3 regions of the Exiguobacterium sp. UBA1053 genome follow, and region 1 is predicted to be linked to each of the others. Evidence: riboswitches for the same ligand, from Rfam matches in the RefSeq annotation. Region 1 holds a riboswitch; each other region holds the start of a gene.
The links. Region 1 has a riboswitch for thiamine pyrophosphate ahead of thiD (bifunctional hydroxymethylpyrimidine kinase/phosphomethylpyrimidine kinase). Riboswitches for the same ligand answer to the same signal wherever they lie in the genome.
Positions count from the first base shown of each region.

Region 2: it holds a riboswitch for thiamine pyrophosphate, as region 1 does, so the genes downstream of both, B3G15_RS14500 (ECF transporter S component) here and thiD (bifunctional hydroxymethylpyrimidine kinase/phosphomethylpyrimidine kinase) in region 1, are expected to answer to the same signal.
Region 3: it holds a riboswitch for thiamine pyrophosphate, as region 1 does, so the genes downstream of both, tenA (thiaminase II) here and thiD (bifunctional hydroxymethylpyrimidine kinase/phosphomethylpyrimidine kinase) in region 1, are expected to answer to the same signal.

Region 1 covers NZ_DCDO01000005.1:129,875-132,139, reverse strand. The annotation lists gene B3G15_RS04795 (murein hydrolase activator EnvC family protein) at 1-966, shown strand, start outside; TPP riboswitch at 1,030-1,140, shown strand; gene thiD (bifunctional hydroxymethylpyrimidine kinase/phosphomethylpyrimidine kinase) at 1,256-2,059, shown strand; gene thiM (hydroxyethylthiazole kinase) at 2,040-2,265, shown strand, end outside.
Region 2 covers NZ_DCDO01000018.1:152,912-155,176, reverse strand. The annotation lists gene B3G15_RS14505 (50S ribosomal protein L25/general stress protein Ctc) at 235-912, shown strand; TPP riboswitch at 1,008-1,107, shown strand; gene B3G15_RS14500 (ECF transporter S component) at 1,207-1,779, shown strand; gene B3G15_RS14495 (ABC transporter ATP-binding protein) at 1,776-2,265, shown strand, end outside.
Region 3 covers NZ_DCDO01000003.1:325,630-327,894, forward strand. The annotation lists gene B3G15_RS02660 (glycoside hydrolase family 3 protein) at 1-223, shown strand, start outside; gene B3G15_RS02665 (hypothetical protein) at 253-561, opposite strand; gene tenA (thiaminase II) at 613-1,308, opposite strand; TPP riboswitch at 1,382-1,488, opposite strand; gene B3G15_RS02675 (DUF1002 domain-containing protein) at 1,682-2,265, shown strand, end outside.

The sequences.
Region 1 (2,265 bases):
GAAGAACTACTCGGTGATCGTTTGCGAGTCTTCCAAGAGAACGATGGAAACTCGATTAAATGGGAAGAAGTCATTTTCGGATCGAAGGATTTAGGTGATTTATTCAGCCGTGTCATGGCGGGGAAAAAAATCGCTGAGCAAGACGATAAAATGATTTCGGACTACATCGCAACGCAACAAAAATTAGCAGAAGCAAAACAAGCGCTCGTTGAGAAAAAAGCGGAGCAAATGCAAGAAAAGAAAGTATTGATTGAACAAAAGAAAGCGTTAAAGCTTCAAATGAAAGAACGTAGTGCTACACTGAAGAAATTACGAAAAGGGAAGACGAAGTTTACGACAGAACTATTAGACGCAAAAGAACTTCAAGCAACTCTCGAAGCGCAAGAACGTGCAATTGCGGCAGCGAAGGCAGCCGCTAAAGCAGCGGCTGAAAAAGCAGCAGCGGAGAAAGCGGCAGCCGAAAAAGCCGCTAAAGCGAATGCTCAAGCAGCAAAACAAGCAGGTAAGAGTTCGGAATCAACTGATTCTGTTGCCCCGCCCGTTGTTTCGAGTGGAGGGAAATTCGTTCGACCATCTTCTGGTGGAGTGTCGCAAGGATTCGGACCAGCAAGCGGCGCGAATGGTTATACGTTCCACAACGGTGTTGATTTCAGTGGTTCGGTCGGGTCTCCAATCGTCGCTGCAGCAGCTGGAACGGTCATTACAGCATCAGGTGGTGGACCTTACGGTAATCATGTCATGATCTCTCACTTCCTCGATGGACAAGTGTACACGACTGTCTACGCACATATGAGTTCATTATCGGTTCGTGCAGGACAAACGGTCTCTCAAGGTCAGCAAGTCGGAACACTTGGTAGTACAGGGAATTCAACAGGACCACACTTGCATTTCGAACTACATGTCGGAGGCTATCAATACAGTGCTTCTTCTCCTCTGAATGCAGTCAATCCATTGGCATATCTGTAATCAAAACGGGCTTCGGCTCGTTTTTTTTTCTTCTCTATGCTACAGTTAAGGCGAAACGAATACTTGAGCAACTAGGGGAGCTGGAGGAATCCGGCTGAGAGGAAAACCAATCTGTTTTCGACCCTATTACCTGAACTGGATAATACCAGCGTAGGAAAGTTGAGCCGAACGGATACCGGAATGCGTGTATAACGCTTTCGTATAGCGTCGACTGCTTTTTTACAGCGGTCGACGCTTTTTTTGTCGGTCACGACTCCCTTACATTGCTCGATGGGAAGGTGAAAAGAACATGAAACACGTACTGACGATTGCAGGATCCGACTCCGGTGGTGGAGCTGGGATTCAAGCAGATTTAAAAACATTTTCAGCTTTAGGCGTTTATGGAATGAGCGTCCTGACAGCCGTCACGGCGCAAAATACGTTGGGTGTTCAAGCGGTGGAAGAGTTATCCCCAGAAATCGTAGATGCCCAGTTAACGTCGATTTTTTCAGACATTCGTGTCGATGCGATCAAAATCGGAATGGTCTCGAATGCGCAGACGATTCGTGTCATTGCTACACATCTCCGCAAACAGACAGTTCCGATCATATTAGATCCCGTCATGGTCGCTAAAGGTGGTCATGCCCTATTGAGGACGGAGGCTGAACAAGCATTGATTTCAGAACTTCTACCACTTGCGACACTCGTCACACCGAATTTACCGGAAGCGGAGCGTTTAACAGGACGATCAGTGACCAATCTAGAGGAAATGCGATTGGCGATGCATCAATTGGCTACACAGACAGGGGTAGTATTACTAAAAGGTGGACATCTCTCAGGAGCTGCGACGGATTTGTTGTTTGATGGGGAAGTGGAACACCGCTTCACATCGGAACGGTTAGACAATCAACATACTCATGGAACTGGTTGTACCTTATCTGCGGCGATTGCGGCGCGGATGGCGCTTGGAGAAGATTTAACAGATAGCGTAAGACAGGCAAAGAGCTATGTCACGGAGGCAATTCGTCATGGATTTGCCCTCGGACAAGGTATTGGACCGACACATCATTTTCATTCACTTTGGAGGGATACACATGTTTACGACCATTCTTGAACACAAACCACTCATTCACCATCTGACGAACACGGTGACGATCAACGACTGTGCGAACGTCACACTCGCTGTTGGAGCATCACCCGTCATGGCGGAAGATATTCGCGAAGTAGAAGAGATGGTTAGACTCGCGCAAGCCCTCGTCTTAAACATTGGTACGATCGATGCAGACATGCAAGCAGCTCAACGACTTGCAGCCCGTGAAG
Region 2 (2,265 bases), on a different contig from region 1:
ATTTAAAACATAGGGGTATAAACTCACTAGCACCGCATCAAACCGGTGACTTACTCACACATGTTTCTCAATATCAGCGTAATGACCTGGGAGAGAAATGCAAAGTCACGAAAGCGTCAGATTCAAAAGAGTCTGAAACCGATTGTCTTAGCATATTTAAATTGTTCAGGACTTGTCCTGCTCCTACATTCATTACCTTTTGAGGGCTATACTAAATTCAAGGGGGAAATGAACATGTCAGTTAAATTAACAGCCGAAAAACGCGAGGTACGTCCACGCTCACTCCGTAAACAATTACGTCATGAAGGAAAAGCTCTTGGTGTCGTGTATGGTTACAAAGTGGAAAGTACACCAATCGCATTTGAAGAAAAAGAATTGCTTAAAATCGTTCGAGAAAACGGTGAGAACGTCTTGATTTCACTGAAACTCGACGGTAAAAATATTAACGTCTTGATCAACCGTCGTGATATGGATGTCTTCACACCAACTGTCGATCACGTTGAATTCATCGCCGTTAAAATGGATGAAGAGACAGAAGTCGAAGCAGACGTCGTACTCGTCGGTGAAGCAGCTGGCGCTAAAGTCGGCGGATTCCTGTCACAGACACTCTTTAAAGTAACAGTCGCAGCAACACCAGATAAATTACCAGAGAACGTCGAAGTCGACGTCACGAACCTCGAAATCGGGGATTCGATTTCTGTAGCTGATCTTCCGGAACAAAAAGATTTCCGTATCGTCACAGAAGGCGACATTCAAGTCGCAGCTGTCGTCGAATCTACACTCGAGCAGGATCTTGAGGAAATCGAAGAAGCAGAAGCTGAAGCGCAAGCGGAAGCTGGTGAAGACAACGAAGCGGAAGCTACGGAAGAGTCTTCAGAAGAAGCAAAAGAAGAGAACGAAGATAACAAATAAGTCGTTTATCGATACGCCCTTCGTGGCGTATCGTTTTTTTGTGTCTTGACAATAGACAGAAGATTGCCTAAAGTGAACAGCGTATCATCTATTACCATATCCACTAGGGGAGCCCATTTGGCTGAGACGATTCACTTCGGACCCTTCGAACCTGATCTAGTTCATACTAGCGTAGGAAAGTGGAGCGATCACATCCAATGACTCCTGCTGCGCGCAGTTTTTCTGAGGACCGCTCTCTTTTTACGGAGGGCGGTCTTTTTTGGTGTCTCCCCCACTTAAAGGAGGACGAACACGATGCAACACTGGAAAATGAAAGAAATCATGGTCATGATGATGCTCGCCGTCGCTTGCGGCGTCATCTATCTCGGTTGGTCAACACTCTGGTTACCGATGTCGGCAATCTTCGGACCAGTCGGGGCCAACTGGATGTTTGGGATCTGGATCATCGCGAGCCCGCTCGTCGCGGCAATCATTCAAAAACCAGGTGCCGCCCTCATCGCGGAAATCGTCGCGGCAGCCGTCGAACTGTTCACGGGTAGTCACTTTGGTTTATCGGCTCTTCTAATCGGGGTCTGCCAAGGGCTTGGTGCGGAACTCATCTTTGCGATGACGCGTTATCGCCGTTATGACACCTGGACATTGATGTTATCGGGTGTTGGAGCCGCAATTGGTAGCATCGTCTATAGTCTGATCGCGAACGGATTCGGTTACTACACGACGACGACGTTGCTTGCGACAACAGGTTTACAATTGATTAGTGGTGCATTACTCGGCGGCTTGCTTGCAGCGATTCTCGTCCGTCGCCTTGTTGCGACCGGTGTCTTGAACGGGTTTGCGGCCGGACGTGCGAAACGGGAAGTCGCATGATTACTGTCGACGACCTCAGCATCCGCTACCCCGGTCAGATGAAGTCGGTGCTCGATCATGTATCGCTGACGATCGAACAAGGAACGACCCTTCTGCTCGGACGAAGCGGGAGTGGCAAGACGACACTGCTTCATGCCCTAGCCGGACTGACACCTGAGACGATTGAAGTCGAACAGACGGGAACCGTTACCCGGTCCGGTTCGGTCGGAGTGCTATTCCAAAACCCAGAAGAACAGTTCTGCATGGAAACGATCGGACGCGAAATCGCTTTTAGTTTAGAAAACCGGTCGATTCCACGTGCGGAGATGGAGGAACGAATTGAACGCTTACTCGCACTCGTCGGTCTCCCTCTCCCCTTCTCGACACCGATCGCGAGTCTATCCGGGGGGATGAAACAGCGCCTCGCGCTCGCCGCGGTCCTAGCGCTCGAGCCGGCGATCTTATTACTCGATGAACCAACAGCCCAGATTGATCCAATCGGACAAC
Region 3 (2,265 bases), on a different contig from region 1:
TGTCCTCGTCTATGGCTTCAAAGGTGATCCGAACGGTCCAGACTCCGAAGCAGGCAATCTAAAATCAGCGGGACCAAACCTGCCTGCAGGTATCCGCGCGATCTTCGGAACGTTCAAACCGCAAGGCACTTTACCGGTTGATGTGCCGATCTTTCAGAACGGTGTCTTTACCGACAAACTGCATCTCGAATTCGGTGACGGCTTTAAAAACTGGAAAAAATGAGGACATGATACACAAAAGACCGAAGCTCCTTAAAGGATGCCTCGGTCTTTTAATGATGGATATGCAGATTCGGCTTCTGCTTTCGTACGCTCGTAGACACGATGAAGTGAATAAGTCAACGAAGCGTAGAGGACGACGACCAGGACAGTTGCGATAGTTCTCCCCGTTGTAAAACCGAACTGAAGCAACCCCTGAAAATTCTGAATCGTAGCATATGTGCCGTACACCACCATCAATATGGGAATGATGTACCCAACAAATCTCACTTTCACTTTTCCGAGCACCTGTTGCACAACATATGCCGCGAGAATCACGAGTGCGATCACGATGATTTCCATTCCAATCCCTACTCTCACTAAATGGTATTCCTAATTCTACCATTTATTGATTCAAGAAGATACCGCTCGTGCCGGAATCGTTTCGTAAACCGACGTAAACGTCTCTTCCGTCCATCCCATATGCCAAAACAGCAACTCATAATAACAGCTCGTCACGAAATGACGTTTCATCCGCTCGCGTTCCGTCGGGCTTGCTTGCTCCGCCAGCGCATCAAGCCGTGCAATCTGATCAAAGACGACCTTTTCGAACCATTCCGAGCTATACGTGTCGATCCATTGCTGATAGATTTTTTCTTCCGGTGTACACGTCAGTAATTGTTGCCCGACTTCATAATACAACCAGTAACATGGCAAGATGGCAGCAATCGTCTCACCAAGCGTTCCTTCACTCGCATGATGCATGTGCGAGACGTACGCATATGCTGTCGGTGCCGGTTCAAATGCTTCAAGGTCTGCTGCCGTAATACCGAGCGGCTTAAAAAATGATTGATGTAAGCTCAGTTCTGCCTCGTAAGTCGAAGTAGCATGTTCGGCAAGTGTCGCGATCGTCGCGAAGTCGTCCGCTTTTGACGCTGCCTTCGCTTGAATCTTCGCAAAGTGTTTTAAGTAATAGGCATCTTGCATGACGTAATGCCGAAATTTCGAGAGTGGTAACGTCCCCTCTCCGATTCCTTGAACGAATGGGTGCGTAAAACTACTGTTCCAATACGCTTGTGCCGCTTGTTTGATTTCTTGTGTGAATGTCATGATCTCATCCTCCTCGTTTGGTATGAAACGAAAAAACACCACCCCGAAACACACGGGCATGGCGCAAGAAGAACAAGACTTGACGCCACTTCCCTCCGTAAGTACGAACTTAATCAGGTTCAAAGGGTCCGAACGTCTTCGTTCGTCTCAGTCAGCCTACCGACTCCCCTAGTGGTCATTATTCGATTCCCATCCACTATAGCATGCTGAAAATGGAAGTCAAGTTGTCCTCTTTTCGCTATACTATGGAGTGTCAGAAGACGGATGCCGTCTCCATCTACAGACCGATTCCGAACTTCTTTCGTTCTCGTACACTAACTTTAGTACCTGATACTATAATTCATTCTGTTACTCATAATTGGAGGATTTCATTATGCATACACCAACAAAAATCATGGCGTCAGCCGTTATCGCTTCTGCTTTATTACTCCCAACAGCCGCATCTGCCGAACAAGTCGTCGATAAGACGATCGTCACACTCGGGGAGTCGCTCGGCGCAAAGGATAAAGCATGGGTGCTTTCCCGTCTTAATGCACCGGAAGGCATCACGCCGATCATCGCCACTTCTGCTGACGAAGAAAAATATCTCGGGAAAAACATTCCACAGTCGCAAAAAGGCGGCAACATGTATTCGTCGGCTAAAATCGAACTGACGGAAAAAGGAGATGGACTTTCCGTCTCGACGGAGAACATCACATGGGTGACGAAGGATATGTATCTCAACGCTCTCGTCACAGCGGGTGTCAAAGATGCCGACATCACGATCACTTCTCCCTACAAGGTGACCGGGACATCGGCACTGACAGGAATCATGAAAGCGTACGATCAAACTTCCGCTGAGACGGGAATTAAGTTAAGTGACGAACGCAAGGATTTAGCACAGCAAGAATTATCGGTCACATCAGACGTCGGAAAAACGGTCGGCACGGATAAAGTCGCTGACTTAATGAATGAGAT